3 regions of the Mesorhizobium sp. M0664 genome follow, and region 2 is predicted to be linked to each of the others. Evidence: predicted binding sites of a transcription regulator. Region 2 holds the regulator's gene; each other region holds the start of a gene.
The links. Region 2 encodes LexA, which represses DNA repair genes until DNA is damaged. Its sites were predicted from a motif close to TGTTCNNNNTGTGTTCNG; they were not measured.
Positions count from the first base shown of each region.

Region 1: uvrA (excinuclease ABC subunit UvrA) is a predicted target of LexA. The motif match lies at 2,071-2,088, and genes of this name have one in related genera.
Region 3: NKI39_RS26045 (DUF3072 domain-containing protein) is a predicted target of LexA. The motif match lies at 2,724-2,741, and genes of this name have one in related genera.

Region 1 is NZ_JAMYPW010000016.1:64,269-68,455, forward strand. It holds gene NKI39_RS16780 (SRPBCC family protein) at 1-514, shown strand, start outside; gene NKI39_RS16785 (ATP-dependent Clp protease proteolytic subunit) at 541-1,146, shown strand; gene NKI39_RS16790 (hypothetical protein) at 1,143-1,541, shown strand; gene uvrA (excinuclease ABC subunit UvrA) at 2,238-4,187, shown strand, end outside.
Region 2 is NZ_JAMYPW010000045.1:37,418-41,604, forward strand. It holds gene NKI39_RS27715 (hormone-sensitive lipase) at 1-3, opposite strand, end outside; gene kynU (kynureninase) at 99-1,346, opposite strand; gene lexA (transcriptional repressor LexA) at 1,794-2,528, shown strand; gene NKI39_RS27730 (ComEC/Rec2 family competence protein) at 2,522-4,187, opposite strand, start outside.
Region 3 is NZ_JAMYPW010000039.1:54,481-58,667, reverse strand. It holds partial or broken gene NKI39_RS26060 (hypothetical protein) at 1-633, opposite strand, end outside; gene NKI39_RS26055 (hypothetical protein) at 1,257-1,406, opposite strand; gene NKI39_RS26050 (hypothetical protein) at 2,136-2,261, shown strand; gene NKI39_RS26045 (DUF3072 domain-containing protein) at 2,469-2,687, opposite strand; gene NKI39_RS26040 (Crp/Fnr family transcriptional regulator) at 3,112-3,786, opposite strand; gene NKI39_RS26035 (GSU2403 family nucleotidyltransferase fold protein) at 4,164-4,187, shown strand, end outside.

The sequences.
Region 1 (4,187 bases), on a different contig from region 2:
AGGCAAAGAACGCGCCGAAATGGCCGCAGACAAGATCGAGTTCGAGTGCGAGCTGCCCGAACCGCCGGAACAGGTGTGGCGGGCGCTGACGGTGCCGGACCTGCTCGCGGCCTGGATGATGCCGAACGACATCAAGCCCGAAATCGGCAACCGCTTTGCCTTTAAAGCGCCGAATGCGCCGATCGAGTGCGAAATCCTCGACGCGGATCCCGGACGGCTGCTGCGCTATTCCTGGCGGGAGCGGCCGGCGCCCGGCGATACGCAGGTGCCGCCCGGCAATCCCCTGGACAGCGCAATGAACGACAGCCCAGTGGACAGCATCGTCACCTTTACGCTCGACCGCACCGTTTCCGGCGGCACGCATCTGCGCATCGTCCATGATGGTTTTGCTCGGGCAGCAGTGCCGGAGATCGCGATGGCAGGCGCCGGTTGCCGGCTTTCCTTTGACGCGCACACTCCCAGGCACAAGCAGATCGCCGCAAACACCCCGCGCCTCTTCCTGCGCGCGGCCTGAACGACAACAGTCAACGGAGACAACCGATGAGCGGCCTTGCCAATCTGGTGCCGATGGTGATCGAGCAGTCGAGCCGCGGCGAACGTGCCTTCGACATATTTTCGCGGCTGCTGCGCGAGCGCATCGTCTTCATCAACGGCCCGATCGATGACGGCACCTCAGCGCTGGTCTGCGCCCAGCTTCTGTCGTTGGAATCCGACAATCCCGACAAGGAGGTCTCGCTCTACATCAACTCGCCGGGCGGCGTGGTGACCAGCGGTTTCGCGATCTACGATACGATGCAGTATATCAGTTGCCCGGTCTCCACGGTTTGTATGGGCTTCGCCGCCTCGATGGCCTCGTTCCTTTTGATGGCCGGCACACCGGGGCGGCGCATCGCGCTACCCAACACCAGCATCGTGCTGCATCAGCCTCTCGGCGGTTTCCAGGGCCAGGCCTCCGATATCCAGCGCCATGCCGAGGGCATCCTTCGCACCAAGCGGCGCATGACCGATCTTTACGCCCGCCATTGCGGCCGCACCTACGAAGAAGTGGAACGCACGCTCGACCGCGACTTTTTCATGACCGCGCAGGAGGCCAAGGATTGGGGCCTCGTCGACCATGTTTTCGACACTCGCAAGCAGGCCGCATGAACGAGCCGGGCCGGCGGACGGAACTGAGGCGATTGAGCGCCCGCAATTTCAGCGCCATCGGTCTGGTCTTGCCGCTATCGCGGCACTATAGTCCGGCGATGACCGCCAGCCGCTCATCCAGCCTGTTATGCCTTGCCATCGCTACCGTTGCCGGCACGAACATGCTGGTGGGTATGGCACTTGCCCAAGATAATTCGACGTCTTCGCAAAAGCGCGCTCTGCCCGGTGTGACCAGCGATTATCGCATCGCCGAGCCAGCGCCGCGGCCTGAGCCTGACGATATGGCTCTAGGCAGCGGCAACGGCACCTTCAAGATTGGCGATACCGACGTTCGGATTTCCGGTAGCATCACCATTGATGTCGCTACCGGCGGGATCAGGCCCTCCAGCCGCTAAGTTCGCCTGGTGTGAACCACAAATATTGCGCTTCAAACGAACAGCCCCGCCATTGCTTTGCAACTGACGGGGCTTTCTTGGATCTGAAATCCAAATTGCCGGGAGTGTACTGCCGGCTTTTTATTTCGGATGCTTCGCGGCGTTCAGCCGACGATCCGACTAGCAGTCTCTGATTGTTGTGGGGATCGGCAGGTCAACGTGGGCAGGTAGCGCTAAACGCCTGACCTGGCTACTTATACCTGCCGCGGCTCCAGCGACACGTGGAGCCTCAAGGAACAATCCGGTGGAGTCATGCCTCTGCTCTCCTTCTGTTCGTTGCGACTGTCGTCGAAGCGCTCATCGCATAACCCGCGGCGTCTCGCAGGCTAGCCCCAGGCCGCGAGGCCATCGAAAGACGGCCGGCTTCGTTGACAATTGGATTCTGCCCCCATGACGCGGGGACGTCAACCTTGAATAGCCGGGTTGCCGAAAAATGTGATCGCGAGACGCTTTGTGAAGCCGGCTGCGCGGGCAGCTTTTGTCAGGAGCGTGTTCGGCCTTTGTTCTTTCCGCTTGCCCGTTCGCGCGAAAGGCGGTTAAACGCTTTGGTCGGGAGTTGTGGCGTCTCTCGAAAAGGCGGCGAAATTACCTACATAGGGGGTGGTCGGGAAAACCCGCCCATCCCGCGAATTCCAGATTCTGAGGCGGCGACCGGCGATGGCCGACCATAAATATCTCTCCATTCGCGGGGCACGCGAACACAATCTGAAGAATGTCGATCTCGACCTGCCGCGTGACAGCCTGATCGTCATGACCGGCCTGTCGGGGTCGGGCAAGTCGTCGCTTGCCTTCGACACCATCTACGCCGAGGGCCAGCGCCGCTATGTCGAGAGCCTTTCGGCCTATGCACGGCAATTCCTCGAAATGATGCAGAAGCCGGACGTCGACCAGATCGACGGCCTGTCGCCGGCCATCTCCATCGAGCAGAAGACCACCTCGAAAAACCCTCGTTCGACGGTCGGCACCGTCACCGAGATCTACGATTATATGCGGCTTTTGTTCGCCCGCGTCGGTGTACCCTATTCGCCGGCCACCGGCCTGCCGATCGAGAGCCAGACGGTCTCGCAGATGGTCGACCGGGTGCTTGCTGTCGAGGAAGGCACCCGGCTGTTCATTCTGGCGCCGATGGTGCGCGGCCGCAAAGGCGAGTACCGCAAGGAACTGCTGGAGCTGCAGAAGAAGGGTTTTCAGCGCGTCAAGGTCGATGGCGTCTTCTATGAGATCGCCGACGTGCCGGCGCTGGACAAGAAGTACAAGCACGACATCGACGTCGTCGTCGACCGCATCGTCGTGCGCGGCGATCTGGCGACGCGGCTCGCCGATTCCATCGAGACCGCGCTGAAGCTGGCCGACGGGCTGGCGGTGGCGGAATTTGCCGACAAGCCGCTCGACGCCAGCCAGACCGGCGAGGATTCGGTCAACAAATCGAAGAACGAGACGCATGAACGCATGCTGTTCTCGGAAAAGTTCGCCTGCCCGGTGTCCGGCTTCACCATTCCCGAGATCGAGCCCAGGCTGTTCTCCTTCAACAATCCGTTCGGCGCCTGCCCGACCTGCGACGGGCTCGGCAGCCAACGCGCCATCGACGCCAGCCTGGTCGTGCCCGACGAGAATGTCTCGCTGCGCGCCGGCGCCGTCAGCCCGTGGGCGAAGTCGACCTCGCCCTATTATGCGCAGACGCTGGAAGCGCTGGGCATTGCCTATGGCTTCAAGCTCGGCGACAAGTTCAAGGATTTGAGCGAGGAGGCAAGGCAAGCCGTCCTGCACGGCACCGGCGAGCGCGAAATCACCTTCCATTATGATGACGGTCTGCGCTCCTACAAAACGACGAAAACCTTCGAGGGCGTCATCCCCAATCTCGAGCGCCGCTGGAAGGAAACCGAATCCGCCTGGATGCGCGAGGAGATCGAGCGCTTCATGTCGGCCACGCCCTGCCCGGCCTGCCGCGGCTATCGGCTGAAGCCCGAGGCGCTCGCGGTCAAGATCGCCGGCAAGCACATTGGCGAGGTCACCGAGCTGTCCATCCGCAAGGCCGACCAGTGGTTCACCGATCTGCCCGCTTCGCTCAACGACAAGCAGAACGAGATTGCGGTGCGCGTGCTCAAGGAAATCCGGGAGCGGCTGCGCTTCCTCAACGATGTCGGTCTCGACTATTTGACGCTGTCGCGCAACTCCGGCACGCTTTCAGGCGGTGAGAGCCAGCGCATCCGTCTGGCGTCGCAGATCGGCTCCGGCCTGACCGGCGTACTTTACGTGCTGGACGAGCCGTCGATCGGTCTGCACCAGCGCGACAACGCCCGCCTGCTCGACACGCTGAAGCATCTGCGCGACATCGGCAACACGGTCATCGTCGTCGAGCATGACGAGGACGCCATCCTGCATGCCGACTACGTCGTCGATATCGGCCCGGCGGCCGGCATCCATGGCGGCCACATCATCGCCCAGGGCACGCCGCAGCAGATCATGGCGACGCCCGCTTCGATCACCGGCAAATACCTGTCGGGCGAGCTCGAAGTGGCGACGCCGGCAGCGCGGCGTGAGGCCAAGAAGAACCGCCGGCTGAAGGTCGTCGGCGCGCGCGGCAACAACCTGAAGAACGTCACCGCC
Region 2 (4,187 bases):
CACCCTGCGCCCTCCCTGGCATATGGCCCTGCAGCGTAGCCGTAAGCATCGCGCGGCGCGTCGTCGCCAGCCTCACGATTCCAGCTCTCGCATCAATCTCAAGTGACAGCTGCTTTGATGGCGAAGCGCGCATCCTTCCACGCACCGGTGTGCAGGATGTCCTCAAGCACTTTGGCGGCCTGCCAGACATCGGCATAGCCGACATAGAGCGGGGTGAAGCCGAAGCGCATGGTCGATGGCGCGCGAAAATCGCCGATCACGCCACGTTCGATCAGCGCGCGCATGACCTGGTAGCCATGCTCATGCATGAATGAAATCTGGCTGCCGCGTTTTTCCCCATCGCGCGTGCTTTCGAGCGTGAGCCCGTAAGTGCCGCACTTTGCCTCGACAAGCTCGATGAACAGATCCGCCAGCGCGATGCTCTTCTTGCGCACCGCCGTCATGTCGACATCGTTCCAGATGTCGAGCGCGCCCTTCAGCGTGCGCATCGACAGGACCGGCTGTGTGCCGCACAGAAACCGGCGGATGCCGGTGCCGGCCGCATAGCCTGGCTCGAAGGCGAAGGGCCGTGCATGGCCCCACCAGCCGGTGAGCGGCTGCTGGATGTCGGAAAGATGCCGCTCAGCCGCATAGATGAAGGCAGGCGCGCCCGGGCCGCCATTCAGATATTTGTAGGTGCAGCCAACGGCAAAATCGGCGTTTGCCTTGTCGAGTTCGACTGGCATCGCGCCGGCGGTGTGGCAGAGATCCCAGACGATCATCGCCCCGGCTTCCTGAGCCCTGCGCGTCAGCGCCGGCATGTCGCGCAGTTCGCCCGACTTATAGTTGACGTGGTTGACCAGCACCACAGCGGTGCGTTCGTCGATCAGCTCTTCGATGGTCGGCGCGTCGACTCCCGAGAGGCGCAGCAGCGTATCTTTTCGCGTCGAAACCACACCCTCGGCCATGTAGAGGTCCGTCGGAAAACTATCGCCCTCGGCGACGATGACCTGCCGCTCCGGTCGCATGGCCATGGCGGCGTGCAGCAGCTTGTAGATATTGACCGATGTCGTGTCGCAGACCACTGTCTGGCCGGCCGCGGCCCCGATCAGGCGCCCGAGCTGGTCGCCAAGTTCAAGCGGCATGTTGAACCAGCCGGCCGTGTTCCATGCGCGGATGAGATCATGCGACCATTCTTCGGTCGCGGCCTTGTGCAGTTCATCGAAAGCGGCACGTGAAGCAGCTCCTAGCGAATTGCCGTCGAGATAGATCACTCCTTGCGGCAACACAAAGCGGTCGCGCATCGCGCGCAGCGGATCCGCGGCATCCATCGCCTTTATGGCCACGAGATCGGGAATTCCTGTCATGATTTGTCTGCTCCCCCAAGATCCAACGCAACGCCGGACACGCATCGACTGTTCTTCCATTACTTGGTTGCGCGCAGCAAGGCTCCACCGGCGAGAAGCAGCCTGACCAGGCGGTGGAAACCGGGACTTAACCCGAGGTTGGCGTTTTGAGTTCGTTTCGTTCACGGTGCATTGACCAAACCGCACAGTCGATACGGGTTCAATTCCGTGCCTTTTGCCGACCGACGGCCGATGCCAGTGCCGCCTTCTAGGAGGCCAGAAGGGCGCAAACGAAAGCAGAATCAAGGCGATGAGGCTCGCGGCGGTGAAAATGCGGTACGCCGGTAGGGGACGTCGTTTGTTTCCCGAGCCTTAACGCATTCATTAAACTTTAAACAGTTGCGGAACACAACTGGAACAGATAGTGTTTGTTCTGGGTTTGTTTTTCTGATTCTGTTGGGGGTCGCTATGCTGACACGCAAACAACACGAACTGCTTATGTTCATCCACGAAAGGTTGAAGGAAAGCGGTATCCCGCCTTCATTCGACGAGATGAAGGAAGCGCTCGACCTGGCTTCCAAATCCGGAATCCACCGGCTGATTACGGCGCTGGAGGAGCGCGGCTTCATTCGCCGTTTGCCCAACCGGGCCCGTGCGCTGGAGGTGCTACGCCTGCCTGACTCGATCGCCCCCGGCCTCAATGCGGCACGCAAGTTCTCGCCGAGTGTCATCCAGGGCAGTCTTGGGCAAGGCGCCCCTCGGCAAGGCAAGCCGACATCGTCGCGCGTGCCCGCAGCCGGAAATGACGACGATGTCGTCGCCGCCGTTTCGATCCCAGTGATGGGCCGCATCGCTGCCGGTGTGCCGATCGACGCCATCCAGCACCAGACGCATTCGATTTCGGTGCCGCCGGATATGATCATGGGCGGCGAGCATTATGCGCTTGAGGTCAAAGGCGATTCGATGATCGAGGCCGGCATTTTCGACGGCGACACGGTGATCATCCGCAATGCCGATACGGCGAGCCCCGGTGAGATCGTGGTGGCACTGGTCGACGAGGAGGAAGCGACGCTGAAGCGGTTCCGCCGCAAGGGCGCCTCGATCGCCCTGGAAGCCGCCAATCCGGCCTACGAGACGCGCATCTTCGGACCAGACAGGGTCAAGGTGCAGGGCAAGCTCGTCGGACTGATCCGCCGCTACTGAGCTCCGCCCTTGGCGCCGGCTTTGGGGTTGTCGGCCCGGCGGTATGGCGGCAGGCCCCGTGCCGCGCGTGAAAATTTCCGCTGCACGTGCCAGGGCCGGTATGATTTTTCGACGGCGAAGCGGATCTCGGCGCGTGTTGCCGCTTGTGGATCGAAATAGACGGCGGCACTTCCCGCGCGCGCCAGTTGCCGTTTGGTGACGACGAGGACCAGCCGGTCGTAGTAGCAGGGGTTATGGGCGGTGGCGTCGTCGATGACGATCAAGCTGGCAAAGGCGCAGGCTGGCCGCGCAGTATCGCGGTCCTTGGCTTGCGCGATGATCGCGCCGGATGGATGCCTGGCAAGGCAGAGGCCGTCCGTGCAAATGAACGGCATGCCCGGCGGTAGGTCGGCCGGATCGGCAATGTCGAATTGCGGGTCGTTCTTTCCAGGTGTTTCCGGCGCGACGATAGCCTCTGATGTGAGCGCGCGTTTCCAGTTGTCGATGGTGAACTCATTCGGGCGTGCCCGGTTGACCGCGAGTTCACCGCTGCCGATCGGCAGCGCGACCAGCCGTGCGTCCTCCGAGACCAATACGTCGGGTATGCGTGTCTGCGTTGTCGTCAGCAAGCCGGCGAGCGCAAAAGGAAGTGCCGCCAGCCGCAACCACGTCGTCGCCATGCTGGCAATGACGAGGGCGATCGTCACCAGAAGGACGGATCTCAGCGAAATCAGCCCGACCGCATCGATCGGCGAGCGCTCCGAGATCCACCCGGACAGGGCGATCATCGCCGTCAGCCCCTTGCCCATGACATAGAGAAAAGGGCCATCCGCACCGAACGGCATCGCCAGCGCGCTGAGAACGGCGAAGGGCATGACGACCAGTGACACGATGGGCATGATGGCCAGATTGGCGAACAGGCTGAGCGGCGCCACGCGCTGGAAATGCCATATGGCGAAAAGCGCCGTGGCGCTCCCTGCAATGATCGAGGTCATCGCCAGACCGCACATGCCCAGCAGGACCTTTCGAGTGGCAAAGCGTAGCGGCGACTGCCGCGGCGGCGGCGTGGTGGCCCTGCCGGCGCGGTAATCGGACCAGCCTGCATAGGCGCCGACAAGGGCCGCCGTCGCGGCGAAGGACATCTGGAAACTCGGACCGACCACCTCGTGCGGCGACACCAGGATGACCGCGATGGCCGAGATCGCCAGGTTGCGCATGGTGAGCGCGGCCCGGTCGAACAGCACGGCGATAAGCATCACCGCCAGCATGATGAAGCTGCGTTCGGCCGCCACGACAATGCCGGAAAAGACGAGGTAGGCCGCAATCGAAAAAAGCGCGGCGGCCGCGGCATATTTCTTGACCGGCCGTCGCGATGAGAAATCGGGAAACAGCGCGAAGGCACCCCGCAGCAGCGCCATGATGGTGCCGGCGACCAACGCCATATGCAGCCCCGAGATGGAGATGATGTGGTAGATGCCGGTGCGCCGCATCGCTTCGTTGATCTCCTCGGGAATGCCGGCGCGCACGCCGACGATCAGCGCAGCAGCAATCTCGCCCTCGGCACCGCCGATGCGGCTGCGGATATGGTCGGCGATGGATTCACGCGCGTCTTCGATCGCGGAAGAAAGCTGCGCGGCAAGCGGCATGCTGTCCGACGACACGATTTTCGGATTGCCGAGA
Region 3 (4,187 bases), on a different contig from region 2:
ACCCGAAATCTCGGTGAAGACCACGATACCGTATTGCTCCGTTGCCACGGCACGGCCAAGCCTGGGTAAATCGTCTGGGGGCAGTGGATAGCGACGTCGCCTGCGTTCGGCATACCGCAATCTGGCGGCTTTATATTCCTCGGAGTCTTTGGACGCTTCTCGTCGCCGTTTCCTCTCCTCCGGTTCTGCGCGGCCTGCGGCCCTTTCGATGCTTGGCCAATGGCGCTTCAACTCCTCGTACGAGCGGAAAGGCACCCTCCAGGCCCGCAGTTCGTCGTCCCAGCTCGCCCATGGAACGGCTAGCAGTTCCTCAAGAACCGTCCGTGAATAGGGCGTGCGAATGCGCAGGTCGTCCGCGATTTCCAGATACCGGCTCGACAGGGGATCGAAGGCGAAGGCATCCCGTCCCTTGCTGTCATCATGTGCTGCTCGTAAATCGGCCTCTTGCGCAAGCCAGCGCTGGATGCGCCGCGCTGCAGTCTTTCCTGGCACGAACCAGGTTCTCCGCTCGTCACTCCACCTGGCGCGCGGGAATGTCTGTCGAAACCGCTCAACCGCCGCACGATCGTACGGAAAGCGCGCTTCGGCACCAGGAGCTGTCTGCGGTGCAGCAGGGGCGTCGGATTTTTCCATCAGATTGCCAAGCACAGCATGCGCGCAAACAACGCGGTGCAGCTCATTTGGGTCCAAGAACATCAGAACGTATAGTCAGACCTGCAAGAGGAAGCCGATGAGGCGATCAGTGAAACTGCTCAACACGCTAATGTGGCGAAACCTTCGCCGCGCTGGACCGTTTATTTTGCTCCAGGAGAGGTCCATCCATGCCCAGAAGAGATGCAAAAAACCCAACGGCCAGACGGCCAACGAGCCCTCGTTCGCGTCCCCTGAAAGGCGAGGAGACGGAAGTGAACCACATCGTCGAAACGCAAAGTATATCGCCTGCCCAGGCGCGAGAGCTTGTGCGGCGCCACGGAAACGATTGGCGTAAGATCGATGAAGCCGCCAAGTCTTACAAGGACGACAGCTAAGCACTTCCGAGGCGGGGCTTGAGGTGACGAATGACCACCGTCGCAATCTTGACGTAAACGCTGTCGTCAACTGCCCAATGACTGCATACGAATTACTGCTCCAGGAATTTAAGACGCCGAACGAGAAGTCCCTATGATGCCCGCAACGATGCTGGTTACGGCGCCTCACGGGCAAGAACGCATCCGCTCCCGCCGAGGCGACAGCGAGCGAACCCGCCGGGGCTCACCTCATACGCAGGCCGAGCGCAAGTTCGCCCCGATGGCACAACTTCGCGCTTCCACCAGTGAAGGATCGCCGCCGCGTTTCCAACGGGTCTCGGCGCCGACGCGCCAGAAATGGAGTTCGAGCCGATTTTTGCCCTGGCGCATGTCGTTCAAGGTGAGTTCCTCGATCCGGTCGGGCAGCCCGGGATCGATGTACAGCTTGCCATTTGGAGCATCGGGCTGGAAGCCGATGCTCGCCTGCAGAAGCGAAAAGCAGGATCCGGCCGCCCATGCCTGCGGAACGTTCGCTCCCTAATACTGCACCGGGAAAGTCGTGGGCGTTCGCGACAATCCGGCGAACAGCTCTGGCATTCGGTGTTGCATAAAGTAGATTGCGGCGCTGCTCACGTCGCGAGAGAGGCAACAGGTTTCCGCGAAAAAGCCATAGCGCCGCAAGCCGAGCGTGATCAGCCCGTTGTCATACGGCCATACGACCGATAGCAGGACGGCGAGCCCGCGTCGCCGGAGGATAAGAACGACGCGGGCCGATCGGAGATATCCGATCTGGCAGCAAAAATATGAGGGAAAGAGTTTGCTGCGTGGGCAGAACTTTTCCTGCGCGCCGGTGTTCCATCGCGTAAGGAAAAAAGCCCGCCGCACAGTTTGATGCGGCGGGTCGATCAAACGCTGTTGCACCGAGCGGGGGGCTCGGGGTCGGGCATGCCCGGTGTGCGCGGACCACGCGAACTTTAGATGCACCAGCTGCGATGCGTCCACCAACCGACGGTTGGAGTTTCATTCCGAGAGCTGTCTCACAGTGCGAAGCGGGCAAGTAGTTTATCGGGAACCCAGCCTTGGCACAGCACGTTGCTCAGTTGCTGACCTTCGCAAAGGATGCATGCAATGGCGAAAGACATATCTCGCGAGGAAGAGCAACGCGGCACCGAAAAAGTTTTCTTCTGGGGCGCCGCAATCGCCCTTGTCCTTTTTGTGTCTTTGGTGACCATGGCCCTCATCGGAAGGGCCTGATCTGTTTCGACAGTAGAATTGGACCGGCGGGCGCGCGAGGTCTCGGTGGGCTTAGGGCGAAGCCGGCCGCTCCCATCCGCCGTTTGTCGTCTCGATCGCCAGTCGAGCCACAATGCACTGAATTCACAAAATTCATTGCGCGGGTCACAACCTGCAGCAAAACTGTCCCAATCCAACCCGATCGGCTGTCCTTCGCTGGAGGAAGAGCTACAGGCCTAACTTTTCCCGGAGTGCACCAATGCGTTTAGAAGCTTCCGCCTTGCTAAGGCCGTCGGCATAGGCGTCAGGGTCGTCGGCCTGTTCGGCCAGAGTTTTCAAATATGAGGCTTGTGCGGGAGTCATTGGGTCATCTCCGCTGACCCAATCTTCCGGGTCTTTTCCGACATTTGCCGATGCCTCGATTTTTGGGTTATGCCGGTCGCCCATGGTCAATCTCCCTTGATTGATCAGCACAATAAGAAACGATCATGATTTGTTCCGCCACATTTGGTAGGCTTTCTCAGACCGTTTGCAGGGCTGCTCGTCAGCGACCTGGTCAGTGTGTGGGATCGGTCGGAGTAACGTCGACGCTGGCCGGGACCCGGACAACACGTCGACTGCGGCTGGATGGTGGTTCCCGCGCCGGACTGGCAGCCATATCCTGCTCTGGTCGCCAACGGCGCTGACACAGCCTCCGGTCTCAACAATCAATTCTTTGCGGGAAGGGAGAGACTCGGCGTGCCTCACTCAAACTGTCGCAACCAGCAGGGGTTGCCCTCGCGGATCGAGACCCCCCGCCCAGCACTAGCGATGGCCTGCCGCTTTAGGTAGTTTGTCTCATCCCATCGGCGGACTTCGATATTGGCGCGGATCATGAAGATGCCTGCTCGCCGATCAGGCGGGCATATTCCGCCTCCGGCTGGCCATATGAGCTGTTTGCCAAGGTGATGAGACCAGTTCGATCACGGACGATGACCTCGCCACGATTTGACCTGATCAGACCGCGGCCTTCCAGCATTTGAAGTGCCACGGTGACGCCCGGCCGTCGTACACCCAACATGACCGACAGGAATTCATGGGTAATCGGCAGCCGGTCGCCTTCTATGCGGTCGTTGCACATGACCAGCCATCTTGCCAGCCGTTCTTCCAGTTTCAAACGCGCATTGGCGAGGGCGGTATAGCTTGCCTGGATCCACGCGTAGTGCACGTACCGCAGCAGAAAAAGCCGCAGCGTCGGGCTGTCGGAAAGCGCCTTTGTGAATGGCTCGGCGTCCATGCTGGCAACCTCGGCCTCCACTTGAATGTAGCAGTCGTGCGGCGATCGATCGCCGCCCATGATCAGCGCCGAGCCGGTCATGCCCTCGAAACCGATGACTACAACTTCGGCGTCGACCTCCGGCCGGAGTTTCGCCACCATCGAGCCGATCCCCGTCTCAAAGAAGTAGACGGCCTCGATAGCGGCGTTTGCCGTTTCGAGCTGCGTCCTCAATGGCAGAAAGCTGCTGTGAAGGTGAGGGCTGAGCAATTGAAGGTCGGCCGGAGACATGCGCCGCAGCAGTTCGTTTCTGTATTCAGGCTCTGGGCTAGGAATTGGCTGCTGTGGCGCCCGATCGCGGTCTTCTGAGTATGCGAGGCCAATTTTCGAGGTGTTGGGGCTGCTCATGGCTCCCTCCCGAATTGGGGCGGAAGCACGATGCTCGCTCACAGCCGGCGATGCCCTTAATGTTTATCACCGATCAAAGCAGAGTACGCCTTTCAAACCGGCGAGTCCCGAGAATTATTCGTCGGTCGATGCGGCCTGTCCACCTCTCCAGGCCTCTGCGCCCCTGTCTCATAGCAGAGGAACAACCGCACTCGCATCCGTTCGGCACCGCCAGAACCTCGGGCTGAATGTCTCTTCGGTGCCGCAAATGGAGATGGTGCATGGCTCGATCCGTAGAGCACGTT